DNA from 3 places in the Labrenzia sp. 5N genome. Region 1 is predicted to be linked to each of the others. Evidence: predicted binding sites of a transcription regulator. Region 1 holds the regulator's gene; each other region holds the start of a gene.
The links. The regulator LexA, encoded in region 1, represses DNA repair genes until DNA is damaged. The targets are predictions, from matches to a motif close to TGTTCNNNNTGTGTTCNG.
Positions count from the first base shown of each region.

Region 2: parE (DNA topoisomerase IV subunit B) is a predicted target of LexA. The motif match lies at 1,958-1,975, and genes of this name have one in related genera.
Region 3: recA (recombinase RecA) is a predicted target of LexA. The motif match lies at 3,205-3,222, and genes of this name have one in related genera.

Region 1 is NZ_JAAZTM010000020.1:125,623-132,766, forward strand. It holds gene HEP89_RS21120 (ComEC/Rec2 family competence protein) at 1-2,042, shown strand, start outside; gene lexA (transcriptional repressor LexA) at 2,047-2,757, opposite strand; gene HEP89_RS21130 (hypothetical protein) at 2,879-3,682, opposite strand; gene HEP89_RS21135 (acyl-CoA synthetase) at 3,775-5,355, opposite strand; gene HEP89_RS21140 (alpha/beta hydrolase) at 5,509-6,318, shown strand; gene fumC (class II fumarate hydratase) at 6,340-7,144, shown strand, end outside.
Region 2 is NZ_JAAZTM010000020.1:413,836-420,979, forward strand. It holds gene HEP89_RS22430 (tetratricopeptide repeat protein) at 610-1,467, opposite strand; gene parE (DNA topoisomerase IV subunit B) at 2,056-4,101, shown strand; gene HEP89_RS22440 (sulfotransferase family 2 domain-containing protein) at 4,201-4,929, shown strand; gene HEP89_RS22445 (DEAD/DEAH box helicase) at 5,229-6,677, shown strand; gene HEP89_RS22450 (GGDEF domain-containing protein) at 6,801-7,144, shown strand, end outside.
Region 3 is NZ_JAAZTM010000016.1:466,575-473,718, forward strand. It holds gene HEP89_RS18025 (DUF3772 domain-containing protein) at 1-955, shown strand, start outside; gene HEP89_RS18030 (pseudouridine-5'-phosphate glycosidase) at 1,039-1,971, opposite strand; gene HEP89_RS18035 (PfkB family carbohydrate kinase) at 2,077-3,000, opposite strand; gene recA (recombinase RecA) at 3,340-4,410, shown strand; gene alaS (alanine--tRNA ligase) at 4,764-7,144, shown strand, end outside.

The DNA of each region.
Region 1 (7,144 bases):
TCTTTGCCGGACTGGCAGCTTCCAGTCTTCGCACGGCATATGTTTCGGCGCCGCGCCTTGCCGAACAGATGAACGCAGATCTTGCTGGCTACATAGAAGAGATTGACAGCGGGGCAGCCGGTCACCGGATCGTGCTGGCCGTATCCTCGGTCAATGGGCGTCCTGTCGAGGAGGGCGAGTTCCCCGCCAAGGTGCGCTTGCGGGTTCCGGCGGGAAGCGACATTGAAGTGGGGCGCACCGTGAGCGTCAGTGCGCGGCTGTTTCCCCCTGCAGGTCCCGTCTTTCCAGGAGGATACGATTATTCCTTCCGGGCCTTCTTTCAGCAGATAGGTGCGACGGGTTTCAGTTTCGGGTCTCCCGAGGTCATCGAGACTGAGGAGGCTGGAAATGAATTTCGCCCAGCCGTTGCCGTTGCCAAGCTTCGAATAGACCTCGCGGAGCGTATCAGGGGCAATCTTTCGGAAGGGCCGGAAACCGCACTGATCATTGCTCTTCTGGTTGGAGACCGCAGCGGTATAACCGAAGAGCAGGAAGAGATTTTACGGGCCGCCGGACTGGCTCACATTCTTGCAATTTCCGGACTGCATATGGCGCTCTTTGCAGGCGGCGCCTATGGCGCGGTCTTGCTGCTCTTTTCCTTGGTGCCGGTCCTGACGCTCAGGTGGCCGGTGCACAAATGGGCCGCGCTTTCAGCCCTTGGTGCTGCAGTTGTCTATCTGCTTCTGTCCGGTAGTGCGGTTGCGACGCAACGATCGTTCCTGATGATCGCGATTGTCTTTGTCGGAATTCTGGTGGGGCGACGCGGCCTGACCCTGCGAAGCGTAGCGTTGGCTGGCCTCGTACTCTTGCTGATTGCTCCTGAGCGGTTGTTTTTTCCCGGCTTCCAGATGTCCTTCGCTGCCGTGATCTGCCTGGTCGCCGTATATGACCTGTGGCGGCAGCGAGATCGTTCTCTGTCATCTGGTGAAAGACTGTCCGGATGGGGCATGGCGACTTGTCTTTACCTCGGCAAGTGGGTTGCAGGGCTGTTCGTCACCGCATTGGTCGCAGGGCTGGCGACCGGCATAATAGGAGCTCATCACTTCAGCCGCATCGCGCCCTATGGCCTTGTCGGCAACTTGCTGGGAATGCCGGTGTTTTCACTTGTTGTGATGCCGATGGGAGTACTTGCATTCGTTCTGATGCCCTTCGGCCTTGCAGCTCTCCCTCTGGCTGTCATGTCTTTCGGAGTTTCACTTCTGTTGAGGGTTGCTTCCTTTACCGCAGTCCTTGATGCCGGCAGCGGAACTTCCGGAAGGCTCGACGGGGCTGCTGCATTGCTGTTGCTATCAGCATTATTTGCCGGATTGTTGGTGCCTGGCAGAAAGCGTGTGCTCGCCGGAGTGCCTCTCGTCGCAGGAATATTGATTGTTCTTACCAGCCGGCCTCCCGATATCCAGATTGCTGCAAGCGGCTCTCGAATAGCTGCCCGCGATGAAACGGGAACTTTGCGTTACGCAGCAAGGGGGAGATCGTTTGCAAGTGATCTATGGCTGCAGTCGGAAGGAGTGAGGAATGATGCGATCTTGTCGCGCAAGATGAAATCGCCTCAAAGAAATTGCGATGACGACGGTTGTGTCATCAGGGCCTACGTCAATTCAGAGGACGCAGAACGGCTGGATGGCAAGCGATCCTTTTTTGCAATCGCGCAGCCAAAGACATTTGAATCGTTTCAGCTGGATTGCCGATATGCCGATTTGGTCGTGACCGATCTTGTCGCTCCGGAGAGCTGCGGCGCAACCCTCGTTCTGGATCACGGTACGCGCACCGAACGTGGTGCCGTCTCCATCTGGCTATCGCCCGGTGATTTCAGCGAGGCCGCAAATGCTACGAGCGGAGCCGGTGCACCGGGCCATCCGCCAAACGAAAATCTGAAAATCGAGAAACTGAAGTTTGCCATCCCGGACCCACCGCGCCCCTGGCATCACCAGGGTACGGTAACGAGAGACAGCCTGCGTCTAGCCGAGCGCGCCTCGGTGACCGAAGCGCGCGCAGAGGAGTGACTGGTCAATACTGACGAAACAGGGCAACGAGGCGGCCCTGAACACGAACGCGGCCGGGACCGAAGATCCTGGTTTCATAAGCCGGGTTGGCTGCTTCAAGAGCGATGGAAGCGCCTTTCTTGCGCAGCCTCTTCAAGGTGGCTTCTTCATCGTCCACAAGTGCAACCACGATGTCGCCACTGTCGGCGCTGTCGGTCCGGCGGATAAGAACGGTATCACCGTCCAGAATGCCGGCCTCAATCATGGAATCACCACGAACCTCCAGCGCGTAGTGTTCCCCGCGACCAAGCAGGTCCTGCGGCACTGTGATGGAATGGCTGTGTGTTTGAATGGCCTCGATGGGCACGCCGGCTGCAATGCGGCCCATGACGGGGATTTCCGTAACACTGGACACCGGCACCGGTGCAGCTTTTTCAGGCTCCGGTTTGCCGAGTGAGCCTTCAATGACTTCAGGTGAGAAGCTGCCTCTTGGCCGTGGAGCGCCCAGGCCGGGTGCGATGGAGTCCGGAAGACGAACAACCTCCATGGCTCTGGCCCGGTTCGGCAGGCGCCGGATGAAGCCACGTTCTTCAAGCGCGGTGATCAGGCGGTGAATGCCGGACTTGGAGCGCAGGTCGAGCGCATCCTTCATTTCGTCGAAAGACGGCGGCACACCGGTTTCTTTCAGTCTTTCGTGAATGAACATGAGCAGTTCGTACTGCTTGCGCGTCAGCATGTAGGCGTCCCCTGACCGAGAAAACATCTGGTACAAATCAAGAACATGGTACCTGTTCTCATTGTGTTCTGCAAGGGTAAATGTTCTCTTACTGTTCTTGGCTTCGAACAAGTTGCCGTATTCAATCCGTCTCCGATATCGGATTTAGGTCGTCCTTCGATCCGGTCATGATCAGCAGTTCACAGGTGATCAAAGTCGGCGCGTCACCAGTGGTGAGAATGCCCCGATGCAGTGCACCTTCGAGATCAACGGCGCGGATTGGGACGCAAAGCTCTTGATCCGGTTTCGCGCCAGCGTTTTCAGTCAGGAGTATCTCGGAGATCAGACCTGTCATCGGCTGGGCATCGCGAAACGCTGCTCCGGCCAGACTGCCCAGTCCATAGACCTCGTAGGAGGGGGCTTTCAGCTCTTTTGCGAGTTCTTGGATGCTGTCCGTCAGATCGGCAAACGGAGCGAGTGTGGTGATAAGCGCATTGTAATCGGTTGTCCGTGACTGTTTGTCATCCTGCTGCACACGAAACAGCGTGAATTCGGTTTCCGGATCCAGCGATGCCACGAAGGCTGCGCCTTGCAGGCCGTACCCTTTGATGGCCCCCTGATGCGCAACCTTCAGCGTATGCGGCAGTAAGTGGCCAAGGTGCTCGACTTCTTCCTCACGCCAATAGGCGTGTACATGAGCGAACCATTCACCATCTCGTATCCCGAGAATGGCAACTGCGGACTCCAGCGTTGCGCCTTTCGAGGAGTGCGTGTCGCTGTACCAGGCTGCATGTCTGTCATCAATTGCACAGGCAGGCATTACGAAGTCGAACGCTTCGAGCGTGAGCCCGGAAAGATCGAGAACGGCGGAGCTCAGTCCTTGGTGCGTGGCGAAGCGGCCCAGCGCCTCCAGCAAGGGAGTTTGCTCTGCCAGGGAGATTTCCAATGGTTTCGCCAGACATCTGGCATGGGGGAGCCGATTGATGGCTGCTGGGCCGGGATGACGAATGTCGGACAGAGACCTGGGGGCGGGCCGTCTCATAACAGGCCTTTCTCGGTCAAATGCTCCCGCACCAGTTTCTTGGTGATCTTGCCATAGGCGCTTGTCGGCATTGCGGGAATGAAGAGATAACGTGCAGGCATCTTGTAGCGGGCGATCTTGCCGTTCAGATAGTCGCTGAGTTCCTGATGGTCGGGTGACTTGTCTGGGGCAGCCACGCAAACGGCTAGGCCGACTTCGCCCCATTGCCTGTCCGGAATGCCGAGAATTGCGACCTCGGAAATATCCGGATGTGTAAGCAGCACTTCCTCGACTTCCTTCGGGTAGACGTTGGAGCCACCAGAAATGTACATGTCCGACGCTCGGCCTGTCAGGAAGAGGTAGCGCTGTTCATCCATGTGACCGATGTCTCCGGTGCGGAACCAGCCGTTCCGGAAAGACTTCTGGTTGGCGTCTTCGTCTTCCAGATAGCCAGCACAGACTGCCGAACCGATGACGCAGACTTCACCCGTTTCATTGGGGGGCAAATGATTGCCTTCCTCGTCCTGAATCGAAACCTCTATACCTGTGCGCTCGGTACCGCAGGTGCCGCTGCGTGTCTCAGGTCCATCCTCCAGAAAATGATCCTGTGGCCGTAGCACGGTGATGTTTCCGGTGACCTCGCCAAGTCCGTAGTATTGAACCAGAACGTGCCCCAATTTCTGGAGTGCCAGCTTCTGGTCCTCCCTATACATGGGAGCCCCCGCATAAATGACGTGACGAAGGCTCGAGTGATCGTACTGATCGACAGAAGGGTCCTCCACCAGGCGTTTGACGATTGTGGGAACGGTGAAGAGATTGCTGACCTTGTGTTTTTCGATCAACTCGAATGCAGTCGACGGATTGAAGCCACCTCCGGGCAGAAGAACATGTGTGGAACCAACTGATAGCTGGGCAATCAGTTGCAACCCTGCACCGTGTGACAATGGAGCTATGACCAGCGACGCATCGCGCTCCGTCGTCCCGGGCAACAGGTCTGCCATGTAGTTGACGCAAACGAATCCGATCTGCCCGTGACTGAGGACAACCGCCTTCGGGCGGCCGGTTGAGCCTGAGGTGAAGAACAGCCAACAGGGATCGTTATAGTCCACTGCCTCGTTCTGCAGGACCTGTCCCCGGTAACGGGAGAGGAGATCCTCATAGCTTGTGCCAAAGTCGCTGGATCCAATTGTAATGCATCCTGTCAGCTGATCTCTGGCGTTTCGCACTGCATCGGCCTGAGCACCAAAATCAGCGTCACACAGGAAAACCTTCGCCTTCGCTTTTACCGCAGCATAGGCCGTTTCGCCCGGAGCCTGTCTGAAATTGCAGGGAACCCAGATGGCTCCCAGACGAAATGCGGCCAACATGATCTCGATCATCTGATGCGAGTTCTGGGCCTGGACCAGCAAGCCGTCGCCCTTGGAAACGCCGAATTCCGATTGGAGACCCTTGGCAAGTGCGGAGACGCGCGAATCGATTTCTGACCAGCTCAAGGTGACCCCATCCTCGACAACCGCAGGCCCTGAGGGCCACCGGGCAGCGTTCCTGGACAGAAAATGCGCAAGATTGGCCACGCGATTGGAACAGCGCTCCACCATCTAAGTTTGCCTCCCGACTACTGGTTTTTTCAGACGTTAGGTTGATGGCAGTCCGTTTGACAAGTTGAGATTGGCATTCAGACCGTTCCGCTTTCTAGGTAAATCGTGCAAGTATGCCGCCGATCGGTTTCGACGTTTGCCTGAGGATTTCGAATGAGTGAGATGACGATTATTGATTGGGACGATGCCTATTCAAATGCTGCCTATATTCCAGGCGCTGACGATTTCATCGTGCGCTGGGCACAGGAAGCGAAAACCTTCCGGAAAAGCTGGGTCGAAAAGGATCTGGATGTCGTTTACGGGGAAGGGGATCGTCAGCGGTTCGATGTGTTTCGGCCGCAGAGGAAGTCCAAGGGGCTCGTCGTGTTCGTGCACGGTGGCTACTGGCTGAGATTCGATAAAAGTTCCTGGTCGCATTTTTCTAGCGGCTGCCTGGCAAGAGGCTGGACGGTATGCATGCCGTCGTATGATCTGGCTCCTGATGCGCGGATCGCAGATATCACGCGGCAAATCTCTGTCGCGATTACGAAGGCGGCTGCTCGCGTCGGTGGCCCGATCCGTCTTGCCGGGCATTCCGCTGGTGGGCATCTGGTCACACGCATGATTTGCGAAAACAGCCGGTTGCCGAAAGACGTTCTGGATCGAATCGAGCGTGTTGTTTCCATCAGCGGTTTGCACGACCTTCGCCCGCTCAGAAACACGGTGATGAACAAGTCCTTCCAGATGAACGAAGACGATGCCATGGCCGAAAGTGCGGCATTGATGGTGCCCGCCGTTGACTGTCCGGTTGTCGCCTGGGTTGGCGGAGCGGAGCGTCCGGAGTTTCTAAGGCAATCGAAACTCCTTGCGGATGCCTGGCCAATGGCCACCTACAAGGAGGATCCCGGCCGCCATCATTTCGATGTCATAGACGGTTTGAAGGATCCCGATAGTGAACTGACGGAAACCTTGCTGGCCCCTTGAGCCACTCACGAGGAGGCGCATATGCGTACTGAAAGCGACAGCATCGGCGAAATAGACGTGCCGGAGGACAAATACTGGGGGGCACAGACACAGCGCTCCTTGAAGTATTTTTCCATCGGTAGCGACCTGATGCCGATAGAGCTTGTCCACGCTTATGGCGTTTTGAAGAAGGCAGCGGCCCTAGCAAACGAAGAGCTGGGGTTGCTGGATGCAGATCTTGCTCGGTTGATTGTCCAGGCAGCCGACGAAGTAATTGATGGAAAACTTGACGACCATTTTCCGTTGCACGTCTGGATGACCGGCAGCGGAACACAAACCAACATGAACGTGAATGAAGTGATCTCCAATCGCGCCATTGCCCTTGCCGGTGGTGTGCTGGGGTCAAAGGATCCGGTTCATCCAAACGATCACGTGAACCTGTCTCAATCGTCCAATGACAGCTTTCCCGCAGCGATGCACATGGCCGCTGCACTCCAGGTGACACATCGCCTTTTGCCCGGCGTCCAGCTGCTCCACAAGAGCCTGCAAGACAAAGCCGACGCCTGGGACGACATCATAAAGATCGGCAGAACGCATATGCAGGACGCCACGCCTTTGACGCTTGGTCAGGAGTTTTCCGGTTATGCGGAAATGCTGCGTCAGGACATTGAGCGCATCAGTTTTGCCCTAAAGGATGTCTATGGACTGGCGCTGGGCGGAACCGCAGTCGGGACGGGCATCAACGCTCATCCCCTTTTTGCGGAGTTGTCTGCCACCCGGATCGCTGAACTGACGGACTTGCCGTTTTATACGGCTTCGAACAAGTTTGCGGTTCAGGGGGCGCATG
Region 2 (7,144 bases), 290 kb from region 1:
ATTGCTGATGCAGGCGTGAAGCGCGGTGCGTGCCCGGAAACCGGGCTTGCAGTCGGCTGACGTCATGGTAAGCTTTTTTCCATCATGGGATGACGCTCAGCCGACCAACATCCGCGACGGCGACATGCGGAACAGACACACCGGTAACGACTTCGATTACCGGTCGTTCGGTCTTTACTGTCACCGCATGGTTGATTTTGGGTCTGGTTCTTGGGTCAGGCAGCGCAGCTCGGGCGCAAGACGTCTCGTGTACCTGCCGATACCAGGGCGAGAAATACGGCGTAGGTGAATCTATCTGCCTGAAGAGCCCATCCGGGCTGAGAATGGCGACATGTGAGATGGTGCTGAACAATACGTCATGGCAGATCAGCAACGCGCCTTGCCCACTGACCCAAATTCAAAGCCCTGCGATCGATAAATTCACGACCAGTCGTCCGACGACACCAGCTCATCCTTCAGGTTGAAGTCCACTCATAAGATAAAGCGGATTTTCTGAAACCCTGGCTCTCTCCAGCTTCGAGCCGGAGCAGAGATGACATGGCTTGTGCGAAAGCCATTGCAGCCGATCACACGTACATGGTGTTCAGATCGGTCTCTATGAGCTTGAGGTTATTGAGCGGGCAACTGCTGTGCGGTGAGCACGTCCGGGCGATTTTGCTTCAACCATCCGTCAGCCATTGATCTGGCCATCTGCCTGACAGGCTCGGGCGAAACCGCGAAATACTGCTCGTGCATGGAATGGATCCAGCTGGCATCCGTCCCCTTGGCCTGTTCCCGGGCAACGGTCATCCACATCAGGCCGCGAGCTTTTTTCTTGTCCGACGTACCGAGTGCATAGAGCGTTTCACCAAGGCGTGCCTGGGCACCCACATGACCCTTGAGCGCGGCAAGATTGTACCAACGAACGGCCATGCGGCTGTTGTTTTCCTGGTACATGCGGCCAAGTTCATACTGGGCATCGGCATCGCCGAAATAGGACGCGGCATGCGTGAAGATCTGACGGGCACGTGATTCATTCTTGGGCACAGCGCCGTCGATGCCGTTCAGATAGTAGGAACCGAGCGCAACGAAAGCGCTTGAGACGAAGGGAGCATCCGGTGCATCGGGGCGATCTTCCCCGTGCTCACGAACGATCTGACTGTAATATTCGAAGGCCTTGAGGTCGTCTTCCTTGACGCCGTCGCCGGAGGCATACATTTCGCCCAGCTTCCAGGCGGCCATGGGCTGACCGTTTTCGGCGGCATACTGCAGCGACCCAAGCGCAGCCGCCTTGTCGCCGGAATAATATTGGCGGGCACCGGCCCGCAGTGCTTCAGACGGGGAAAGATCGTTCGGACCGATCGCCCGTGCAGGCGCCGGCTGACCGTCAAAGGCGGCCACGGGCCCTGTCAGGCCGATCAGGATCAACGCACCGAGCACGGTTCCGGCTCTTCCCATGCGTTGAAGCTTTGTGCTGTTCTTAGGCATCCCAGTCACACTATTATCCGTCGGCAACGAAACAGATCCCCGACGGACTTTCTTGTTTTTTGTCCGCGCCAAGCGCATTTGCTGTCTCTTTGGTCCCAAAAGCATATGCCTGCGGGACCCACTGTTTCGGAGTGGCCTAAATTGGCCGATCATTTCGTCTTAAGTTGGGCCATACGACGCCGAAATAAGACCATTTCCTGACACTTTTGTCCGGACTGTGAACCACTTCAGGAGTTGATCCCGATCTGGTCGTCCCAGACATTAGCGTAACGGGTGACGGGCAAACATGGCCGAACAGGGGCAACGGCGGCAAACCGGGGCCCTGCAAATGACTCTGTCAGTAACTGTTGCGGAATTGGCACATATTGTGACCGCCCCTCTCCCATTCAAGACCCCTATTTCAACACAGGCGGGTTGATGATGTGTTTCCAGATCGGTTTTTTGGGCCCCTGGCTGTTGAAAACGGGGGCTTTTGGCCAATTACCTTTGCCGTTCTATCTTTGTCCTTCAAACTGAGACATGATTCGGTGTAGGTAACAGCGCTGAGTTTGTAAAAACTATGACCCAAGACCCATCAGGCGATACGGAATGAGCGCAAAAGACGATCTATTTGCAGGCAACGCGGCGGTCTCTGCCCCAATGATACGAGATGAGCCCGCCCCAGCTCCGCAAAAGCCGCGTCCCGTTGCGCCTGTCGCGGTCAGCGACGATTATTCAGCGGCCGACATCGAGGTTCTAGAAGGGCTCGAGCCGGTTCGGCGCCGGCCAGGCATGTATATTGGCGGCACTGATGAAAAGGCGTTGCATCACCTCTTTGCCGAAGTGATCGACAACTCCATGGATGAGGCGGTTGCCGGCCATGCGACGTGGATCGACGTGTCGCTTTCCAACGATGGCTATCTGACGATCACCGACAACGGCCGCGGTATTCCTGTCGACCCTCACCCGAAGTTCAAGGACAAGTCCGCACTCGAAGTGATCATGACGACGCTGCATGCGGGCGGCAAGTTCGACAGCAAGGTCTACGAGACCTCTGGCGGTCTGCACGGTGTCGGAATTTCCGTGGTCAACGCGCTGTCAGAGGAACTGATTGTAGAGGTCGCACGCAGCCGCAAGCTCTATCGCCAGATCTTCCGCCGTGGTCACGCCCAGGGTCCTCTCGAGCTGGTTGGCGACACCCAGAACAGACGCGGGACCCAGGTCAGCTTCAAACCAGACGATCAAATCTTCGGCAAAGGCGCCAAATTTGTCCCGGCGCGCCTTTTGAAGATGGCACGGTCCAAGGCCTATCTCTTTGGCGGTGTTGAGATCCGCTGGCACTGCGCACCTGAATTGCTGTCTGAAAAGGACGAGACACCGGCTGAGGCCGTGTTTCACTTCCCCGGCGGTCTTCGCGACTTTCTCAACGAAAGACTGACCAAGGAACGCCGTGTCGTCGACGACGTGTTCTTCGGCCGCACCGACAACGCCGGCAAACACGGGTCCGTGGAATGGGCAGTGAGCTGGTTTGCCGGCGACGGCTTTGTCAGTTCCTACTGCAACACCGTGCCGACACCGGAAGGCGGAACTCACGAAGCGGGTTTTCGATATGCCCTGCTGCGTGGCCTCAAGGCATATGGCGAACTGACAAACAACAAGAAGGCATCCATCATCACCGGCGATGATGTGATGACATCAGCCGGCGGAATGCTGTCCGTCTTCATCCGTGAGCCTGAATTCGTCGGCCAGACCAAAGACAAACTGGCGACCAACGAAGCCACGCGCATTGCGGAGACGGCTGTCCGTGATGCATTTGACCATTGGCTGACAGCCTCCCCCAACCAGGCAAACAAGCTTCTGGAGTGGGTTATCGATCGCGCGGATGAGCGCTTGCGCCGTCGCCAGGAAAAAGACGTCGCCCGCAAGACAGCCGTGCGCAAGCTGCGCCTCCCGGGCAAACTTGCCGACTGCTCGGCAAACCAGTCCGATGGAACCGAACTCTTCATCGTGGAGGGTGACTCGGCAGGTGGTTCGGCCAAACAGGCGCGCAACCGTTCCAACCAGGCCGTCTTGCCCTTGCGCGGCAAGATCCTGAACGTCGCAAACGCCGGCCGCGACAAACTCGTTGCCAACCAGCAGCTCGCCGATCTCATCCAGGCCCTTGGCTGCGGCACGCGCTCCCAATACCGGGAAAGTGACCTGCGGTACGAGAAGATCGTCATCATGACGGATGCTGACGTCGACGGCGCCCACATTGCATCACTTTTGATTACTTTCTTTTACCGCGAAATGCCGGAGCTAATCCGTGGCGGCCATCTCTTCCTGGCCGTGCCACCACTCTATCGTCTCAGCCAGGGGGGGAAGACCCTCTATGCACGCGACGATGCCCATAAAGACGAATTGATGGAGACCGTCTTCAAGGGTAAATCCAAGGTGGAAATCGGCCGTTTCAAGGGTTTGGGTGAAATGTTGCCGGCTCAGCTGAAGGAAACGACGATGGATCCGTCCAAGCGGACCATGCTGAAGGTCGTTGTAGAAGAAGAAGCTGTAACAGACACCAACGACACCGTTGAACGGCTGATGGGCAACAAGCCGGAAGCGCGCTTCCGGTTCATTCAGGACAACGCTGAATTCGCTGAGGATCTTGATATTTAGCCGCAACAGCAGGTATTTTGATCTATATCTTTTTTTGAAGAGGTTGGGCGGGCGTATATTTTTGCCCGCACTGCCTATTTGACCGGTCGGAAACGTAGCATGTTAAACCGGATGTATTCGATACTGGACAGACGGCTTCGCCCCTTGCGAAATCATGTCTTCCTGGCTTTTCCCAAGCACAAGATCGCCTTTGCCCGTATCGCAGAACCTGCTTTTCAACTTCTGCGCCCGGTTCTTCATTGCCTTGCCGGTACCGACAAGCTAAAGGCCCTTTCCGGTTTTGATCTTCGGACCGCCGCCACGGAACGGCTGCTCTTCCATGGGAATGTGGAGTTACTGACAGCACGCGAACTCAAGCGACGGCATCCCGAAATGAAAGTCGCGGCCTGGGTCCAGGATCCGATGCATCGGTTGGCCTACTGTTATGAGAAAGTCATCCTGAGTGCCGATCCGCTTCCTGCCTATTATGAAGAGCGCCAGTTCAATCAGGACATGACACCTCAGGAGTTCGTGTCACACGTTGCGTCGATCTCGGACCTGGAAGCAGACAATCTGTTTCGCAGCCAGACAGCTGCCCTCACCTACAAAGGTATGTTGACGGCCGATCTGATCTTGCAGCTTGAAGATTTCGACCAGTCATTCGCGACTTTTCTTTCGGAAAGCTCTCTCAGGTTCCGCACGAAATCTCCTGTCGCGTATCACGTGGACAATTTTGTCGGCAGGGACACGCTGTTGTCCTTTACCGAAGACAGCCTGGTTCAGCAGCTGCGGCGGCGCTACAAGTCAGACTACGACCTGTTCTACAAACCGGCGGCTCTTTCTGCCTGACGCTGCGCAATTTTACGTATCGAATACCGGCTGAAGCGATACTTTCGGAAACACATACCTTCGTTTGCGCCTGCATTTTGGGCAACGCATACTGATTTTCCAGCCGATTTCATGAACCAACTTGGTTGCACTATTAACTGAGATGGCAAATCGTACTCGGAATTACTCGATTTTCTTGAGATTTTACCTCTCAAGCGCATTGACACCTGAGCGCATGAATGTAGGGTGTGCGCACATTGGCACCGGCGGTTCCCACGGCGCCGCCGATTAACAATCACAACATTCGGGCAAAGCGCTCCATGGCATTTAATACTCTCGGTCTTAGCGAGAAGGTCCTCGCTGCAGTTGAAGCAGCAGGTTATAAGGAACCCACGGCAATCCAGTCGGGAGCCATTCCGCAGGTGCTTGAGCGCCGCGACATCCTTGGCATTGCCCAGACCGGAACCGGCAAGACCGCAAGTTTCACACTGCCCATGCTGACGCTGCTCGAAAAGGGTCGCGCTCGTGCGCGGATGCCGCGCACGCTCATCCTGGAACCGACGCGAGAACTCGCTGCGCAGGTTGAAGAGAATTTCGCCAAATACGGCACCAACCATAAACTCAATGTCGCCCTGCTGATCGGCGGTGTTTCCTTTTCCGACCAGGACAAGAAGCTCGACCGTGGCACAGATGTTCTGATCGCGACGCCTGGCCGTCTGCTTGATCACTTCGAGCGCGGCAAGCTGTTGTTGCAGGGCGTTGAAATCCTTGTCATCGACGAAGCCGATCGTATGCTCGACATGGGCTTCATTCCGGATATCGAGCGGATCTGCAAACTGATCCCGTTCACTCGTCAGACGCTTTTCTTCTCGGCGACGATGCCACCAGAAATCCAGCGTCTGACCGAAACGTTCCTGCAAAACCCGGCCCGTATCGAAGTTGCTCCGACCTCGTCGACGGCTGAAAACGTCGCTCAGTTTCTGAAGGCAGCCGAGTCCAAGGACTACGAAAAGCGCGCAGCCCTGCGCGAACTGCTGGAAGGTGCTGAAGACCTCAAGAATGCGATTGTGTTCTGCAACCGCAAACGGGACGTGACGACGCTTTACCGCTCTCTGGAGCGTCATGAATACAACGTCGGCGCTCTCCATGGCGACATGGACCAGCGTACCCGCATGATGATGCTGGACAATTTCCGGAAGGGAACGATCAAGCTCCTTGTCGCAAGTGACGTTGCCGCGCGTGGCCTCGATATTCCCGAGGTCAGCCACGTCTTCAACTTCGATGTTCCGAGCAATGCCGAAGACTATGTCCACCGGATTGGCCGGACGGGCCGCGCCGGACGCAAGGGCACAGCCTTCACGCTCGTAACCGGTGAAGACCAGAAATACCTCGATGCCATTCAGACATTGATCAAGAAGGACATCGACTGGCTGGGCGATGCGATAGACTTCGAAGCTGCCGCTCAGGAACGCAAGGCACGCCGCAAGGCCGGCAAGCCTTCCAGGAACGCACGGTCGAGCAACGACAACGAGGCTGCAGAACAACCCAAGCCTTCCAATCGTCGCCGGTCGCAGAGCAAGCCACGCGAAGTCGTGGAAGAGCAGATGGAGGAACTCCCGGAAATGCTGAACCCGACACCGGTCTCAAACCTGCCGCAACGGCAGACTGGCAAGCGCTCCAGAAACGATAAACTGGAACCTGCCTTCGGTGCTGGCGTTCACATTCCTGCGTTTCTCCTGCGTGAGCCGCGGCCTAAAAAGGCCTCGTAACGCCGAATTCTCTCCAGGTTTTGCTTTAAGCTTAACGGCTCCTTAAACCTTCCAGCCGAGTTTAAAACCTAGTTCTTGTGTCCGTGTGGGGCGGATTCGCAAGGCATGGGTGAGAGAAACTTGATGGCGGATGAAGACGACCATAAGCGGACTATCCAGTATGGAGAGTCCGCAATCAGTTACATCAAGAAGAATGTGCTGCCAGCCTACCCTCGTTCCTACGAGCTTTGGTACACTTACGCGGCTGGATACAATCAAGGCCTGAACAGGGCCGTCAATGAATCCATAAAATCCAACGGCAGGATCAGCACCGACGAGATGCTGACCCTTTACGGTCGTTTCCTGTCGCCGACACGGCTCGGTGATCGCCTGGATGAAGTTGGCTCCAAGGTTTCCCGGGAAGTTGAAGAACTGGTCGACACGCTAAAGCTGAGTGCTGACGCCACGTCCGATTATGGCACCGCGCT
Region 3 (7,144 bases), on a different contig from region 1:
ACTGATTTTCGCGCCCCTGATCGCCATGACTTGGGGCGCACGCGGAACGGATATCGTCGAGGTCTGGTATCTGCTCACAAACGGGGTACAGCTGGGCGACATTCACCTGTCGCTGGACTCCTTCATCGTCCTGGTTGCCATTTTCGGCATTGGCGTTGTTGTGACGCGTTGGCTGCAGAACCTGCTGAAGGCGACCGTGCTGCCACAAACGCGGATGGACAGTGGCGCTCAGAATGCTGTTGTGACGGGCACAGGCTATGTCGGGCTTACGCTGGCGGCTTTGATTGCGATTTCCACCGCCGGATTGAACCTGTCCAGTCTTGCGGTCGTGGCCGGTGCCCTTTCGGTCGGTATCGGTTTTGGTCTTCAGACCATCGTTTCCAACTTCGTTTCCGGCATCATCCTGCTCATCGAACGGCCGATCAAGGAAGGGGACTGGATAGAAGTATCCGGGCAATCCGGATATGTCCGCAAGATCTCTGTCCGTTCAACGCGCATCGAAACCTTCGACCGCCATGACGTCATCATTCCAAATTCGGAGTTGATTGCCGGCACGGTCAAGAACATGACGCTGACCAACAAGTCGGGCCGGCTCATCCTGCCGGTTGGCGTTGCCTATGGCAGTGATCTGGAAAAGGTGAAATCCATCCTGTTCGATGCAGCACGCGGGCACAGCACGATCGCGCGTTATCCGACGCCGCAGGTTCTTTTCATCGGGCTGGGCGACAGCTCGCTGAATTTCGAACTGAGATGTTTCCTGAAAGACATCGGCAATGTGATGATTACCAAGTCGGACCTTTACTTCACGGTCTACAACGAGCTTGGCAAGGCGGGTATCGAGATACCGTTCCCGCAGCGGGACCTGCATTTCAAGGACATCGACCGGTTGGCGGCGGCACTTGAGCGCCGTCAGGCGCCGGAAGTGCCTCAACCGGTGGAAGACAAACCGTCCTGATAAGTCTGCCGGGCTTTCACTTCAAACGGATTGAAAGCCCGGAGATTATTTGGATCCAGTTGGTTTCTGGAGAAAATGTGCCGTCAGACCAGTTCAGCAGCAATACGCGCGGCCAGGCGGGCATTGTTGCGCACCAGCGCGATGTTGGTGTCGAGGCTGCGGCCGCCGGTCAGCTCCAGGATGGCGCCGAGAACGAACGGGGTCACGTCCTTGCCGCGAACACCCTTCGCAGTGGCATCCGCAATGGCGGCATCAATATAACCAGTCATTTCGTCCCGCGGGATCTGGTCGGCTTCCGGTACCGGGTTGGCGATCAGGACACCGCCATGATCCGGGAAACGGGACCGCATCTTCAGGAGCGAACCGATTTCGGCAGCCGAATTCAGGGAGTAGGGGGCCTTGAGACCACTGGCCCGCGACCAGAAAGCCGGCAGTTCTTCCGTGCCGAAAGCAATGACGGGAACGCCCTTGGTCTCCAGAACTTCCAGGGTCTTGGGAATGTCGAGCAATGCCTTGGCACCGGCGGACACCACACAGACCGGCGTGCAGCCAAGCTCGTCGAGGTCGGCGGAAATGTCGAAGCTTTCTTCCGCGCCCTTGTGAACGCCGCCGATGCCGCCCGTGGCAAAAACCTTCAGGCCCGCCGCATGCGCCGCCATCATCGTGGCGGCGACGGTTGTCGCGCCGTAGCGTCCGGTGGCAAGTGCGAAGGTCATGTCGGCACGTGAACACTTCATCACGTCCTTGGCCTGTGCCAGGCGGTCGAGATCCTCATCGGAAAGGCCCACCATGATCTTGCCGTCCATCAGCGCGATGGTGGCCGGAACGGCGCCTTCCGCGCGAATGTCGGCTTCCACCTCACGGGCGGTCTCAACGTTCTTCGGAAAAGGCATGCCATGGGTGATGATGGTCGATTCCAGCGCAACGATCGGCTTGCCGTTCGCAAGTGCCTCGCGCACTTCATCGCTGTAAACGATTAGATCCTTGATGGCGGAGGGCGTTGTCGGAGTGGTCACGGCGTGTGCCTTTCTGTTTTCGTCCGGCTGCTCGGGCCGGTTCAATTCTGCGGGTCTTATAGGCGCAAGGCGGAGCAGCGCCAAGATTGGAATTTGTCCATATGGTCAAAAGTTGGCGAGGGCATCCCAGGAGAGCTCTTCCGCGAGGGCGCCGGTGCTGCGCAGGGTCAGGGCTGCAGCTGCAAGGCCAAGAGGGACTGCTTGCGTCAGGCCATAGCCTCTGGCGAGCGCCGCGACCGTTCCGGCGCTTAATGCATCGCCTGCTCCGGTGACATCGACGATATCTGTTTGAAGCGGTGCGAACCGGTGAAGTTTCCCGCTTTCGAGCACCAGCACATCAGATGCTGCGCTGGTCAGGACAAAACTCTTGAGGCCGGTCTGCGACAAGGCCGCCGCCAGGTCTTCGGAAGACGTGTCGCGGGAAAGCCCTGTAAGCGTGACCGCTTCGCCGCGGTTCAGCATCAGGCAATCCAGTTTGCCGAGAACCCCACGCAGCCTGATTGCCTTGGCATCCGAAACGGCATTGGCAACAAGACGCCCGGGCAAGGCACGCCCCGTCAGCCGGACCAGCATTGCAGCGGGCAGGTTGGCATCCAGAAACCAGATCGTATCGTCCGTCGCGTTTGCTGCAAGATCCGTGACGATACCGTCGAAGAGATCCTCCGGAGCTTCGGACAGAACACGGTCGTCAACGCAGGCGGCCGCTAGATCACCTGCCGGATTATGCAGCGCGAGGTACTGGCCCGTTGCGAAACCTTTCCGGGCCTTCACATGCAGCTCGAGCCCTTCCTGGCTGAGCTGGCGGGAAAGCATGTCTGCAGCGCCGTCTTCTCCAACTGCTCCCACGAGGCGTGTTCCAACCCCTAGCCGAACCAGTGCACGGGCAATGTTCGTGGCAACGCCGCCCGGCTTTGCGTTCAACCTCGATGGGGTCGAAGTCTCGGGGCGGATCGGCTCGCTGGCATGGGCGATCGTATCGTAATGGATCGCACCGATTGCGATGACGGGGGAGGAGATGTCTGAAGTCACGTTCTGGACTGTCTCATGAAAAGCCGGGATCAGAACAGAAGCGTTCGATGCGCCGGTGCTGGCAACCGTTGAAAGCGCGGGCTAGCAGATTAAGCGGGGGGCGGCAACTGGTGGCAGGCAAGCGACGGTGATTCTGCACGATCGCGGAATCACGGGATGTTCCGATCAATAGATTACGCTAGGTAAGTTCTAAAATCGATAAGTGAGAACATATTGGAAACAAACAGCCATTTTCATTTTAATACCAATCGGTTTTGCCGACTTGTCAAGTGAGAACAAAATGTGTACAAAGGCTCTCATTGAAACGGCGCGTCCATCGTGGAATAAGGAGCGTAAGCCATGTCGCAAAGTACACTTCGTCTCGTAGAAAGCAGCCAGATGGATAAGACAAAAGCGCTGGACGCAGCGCTCAGCCAAATCGAACGCGCCTTCGGCAAAGGCTCCATCATGAAGATGGGTCAGGGCCAAGTGGTTGAGGTGCAAGCCGTCTCGACCGGGTCACTCGGACTTGATATCGCGCTCGGGATCGGCGGTCTGCCGCGCGGCCGTATCGTCGAGATCTACGGGCCGGAGTCTTCAGGTAAAACCACGCTTGCCCTGCATGCGGTTGCCGAAGCCCAGAAGACCGGTGGTATCTGCGCCTTTGTCGATGCGGAGCACGCGCTGGATCCGATCTATGCGCGCAAGCTTGGCGTCGATATCGACAATCTGCTGATCTCCCAGCCGGACGCTGGTGAACAGGCGCTTGAAATTGCCGACACGCTGGTGCGGTCCGGCGCCATCGACGTTCTGGTCATCGACTCGGTTGCAGCGCTGACGCCGAAGGCCGAACTCGAAGGCGAGATGGGCGACAGTCTGCCGGGCATGCAGGCCCGCCTGATGAGCCAGGCTCTTCGCAAGCTGACCGCTTCGATTTCCAAGTCGAAGTGCATGGTGATCTTCATCAACCAGATCCGCATGAAGATCGGCGTCATGTTCGGTTCTCCGGAAACCACGACCGGCGGTAACGCGCTCAAGTTCTATGCCTCCGTCCGTTTGGATATCCGCCGTATCGGTGCGATCAAGGACCGGGACGAAGTGGTCGGCAACCAGACCCGCGTGAAAGTCGTCAAGAACAAGCTTGCGCCTCCTTTCCGTCAGGTGGAATTCGACATCGTCTATGGTGAAGGTGTCTCCAAGACCGGCGAACTCATTGACCTCGGCGTCAAGGGCAACATCGTTGAAAAGTCGGGTGCCTGGTTCTCCTACAACAGCCAGCGTCTTGGCCAGGGCCGGGAAAACGCCAAGCAGTTTCTGAAGGATAATCCGGAAATTGCCGATGAAATCGAACTGGCGATCCGCCAGAACGCCGGCCTGATCGCCGATGCGATCATTGATCCGGACGCTGCATCGGAAGAAGCCGAGGACTGATCCTCAGCTTCCGGTTAGCGCTTACAAAAGCTCCGGACGTTTGTCCGGTCTTCCAAGGGCCTCCTTCCGCACTCCGGAAGGGGGCCTTTTGCTTTTCAGGTCCCGCAACGAAGCGAAATTGGAAGAGGTCAGATCCCGTCGGAGCAGTTGTCCTGCGCGTGAGGGTAGCCTTCATTCCGGAAATCGCCTGTTTCCCGGCAGCTTTCCGTTGGGTCGGGTCCGTGCAACCGCTGGACAGGGTTGGAGGTGAAAGTTAAAAGGCTGTTCCGGCGCGGATCGGCGACCCAGATCCAGCGCCTTCAAGATTTTCAACAGGCCCTCATATGCGGGGCTGTGACCGATGCGAGATCCGAATGACCGGCGTAAATGAAATCCGCTCTGCCTTTCTGGACTATTTCAAGACAAACGGCCACGAAGTGGTCGAGTCCGGGCCGCTGGTGCCGCGTAACGATCCGACCCTGATGTTTGCGAACGCGGGCATGAACCAGTTCAAGAACGTGTTCACCGGTCTGGAAAAGCGCGACTATTCCCGTGCGGTCACGGCACAGAAATGCGTTCGCGCCGGCGGCAAGCACAACGACCTGGATAACGTCGGTTACACTGCGCGCCACCACACCTTCTTCGAGATGCTGGGCAACTTCTCCTTTGGTGACTATTTCAAGGACCGTGCGATCGAACTGGCCTGGAACCTCGTCAACAAGGAATTCGGCCTGCCGAAGGACAAGCTGCTTGTAACCGTCTTTGCCGAAGACGATCAGGCGTTCGATCTTTGGAAGAAGATCGCAGGTCTCAGTGAAGACCGGATTATCCGTATCGCGACGTCGGACAATTTCTGGTCCATGGGCGATACCGGTCCGTGCGGCCCGTGTTCTGAAATCTTCTACGACCATGGCGACCACATCTGGGGCGGCCCTCCGGGTTCAGCGGAAGAAGATGGCGACCGGTTCATTGAGATCTGGAACCTCGTCTTCATGCAGTATGAACAGACGCCGGAAAAGCGTCTCGACCTGCCGCGTCCGTCCATCGACACCGGCATGGGCATCGAGCGTATCGCCGCCGTTATGCAGGGCGTCCACAACAACTACGACATCGACCTCTTCAAGGCGCTGATCGCGGCTTCCGTCAATGCCACGGGTGTGGAAGCAGAAGGCGACGCCACCGGCAGCCACCGTGTGATTGCCGACCATCTGCGGTCCACGAGCTTCCTGATTGCCGATGGTGTGCTTCCGTCCAACGAAGGCCGCGGTTATGTACTGCGCCGGATCATGCGCCGCGGCATGCGCCACGCCCATCTTCTTGGGGCGAGCGAACCGCTGATGCACAAGCTGGTTCCGGCGCTGGTGCGTGAAATGGGCCGTGCCTATCCGGAGCTGAGCCGCGCTGAAGATCTGATCACAGAAACGCTAAAGCTGGAAGAAACGCGTTTCCGCAAGACGCTGGAGCGTGGTCTCGGCCTGCTCGACACAGCAACCGAAGGCCTTGAGGCCGGCGGTCGTCTGGACGGGGAAACCGCGTTCAAGCTTTATGACACCTACGGCTTTCCGCTGGACCTGACCCAGGACGCGCTCAGAACGCGTGACATTTCGGTTGATACGGATGGCTTCGATGCTGCAATGGAGCGCCAGAAGGCGGAAGCCCGTGCGGCCTGGTCCGGGTCTGGCAGCGCCGCGACGGAGGCAGTCTGGTTCGCACTGAAGGAAAAGCACGGTGCCACGGACTTCCTCGGCTATGAGACCGAGACGGCCGAAGGCGTCGTTGCCGGTCTTGCCGCCGACGACAAGGAAGTTGCCAAGCTGTCCACAGGTGAAAGCGGTTTCGTGGTTCTCAACCAGACGCCGTTTTACGGCGAAAGCGGCGGCCAGGTGGGCGACACCGGCTGGATGCTGGCCAATGGCGTCAAGGTTGCCGTGACCAATACGCAGAAGAAGGCCGAAGGTCTCTTCGTTCATTCGGTCACCGTGGAAGTAGGCGAGTTGGTTCCGGGCCTTGCCCTGGAACTGAAGGTCGACCATTCCCGCCGCAAGTCGATCCGTTCCAACCACTCGGCAACGCACCTTGTGCATGAGGCCTTGCGCGAGGTGCTTGGCAATCACGTCGCTCAGAAGGGCTCGCTGGTAACGCCGGAGCGCCTGCGGTTCGACTTCTCGCATCCCAAGCCGGTGAGCGATGAGGAGCTGGCAACGGTCGAGGGCTTTGCCAACGAGATCGTGCTGCAGAACGCGCCCGTCGATACCCGCCTGATGGCGGTCGACGACGCAATCGAAGCTGGCGCCATGGCTCTGTTCGGCGAAAAATATGGTGACGAGGTTCGCGTCGTGTCCATGGGGACCGCTCTCCATGGCCCTAAGCAGGGCAAGCCTTATTCGCTTGAACTGTGCGGCGGTACACATGTGAAGCGTACCGGCGACATCGGTCTGGTGACGCTGGTTTCCGAAGGTGCGGTTGCTGCCGGCGTTCGCCGGATCGAAGCGCTGACCGGCGCAGAAGCCCGTGAATATCTGGATGCCCAGGACAAGCGCATGCGCGAACTGGCCAGCCTGCTGAAGATCAGCGCCGATGATGTTCCGGCTCGCGTGGCCCAGCTGGTTGAAGATCGCAAGAAGCTGGAGCGCGAACTGGCGGATGCCAAGAAGAAGCTCGCCATGGGCGGTGGAGCGGAAGGCGGCACGCCGGTGAAGGACGCCGGCGCGTTCAAGCTGATGGCGCGTATCGTCGAGGGGATCAACCCGAAGGA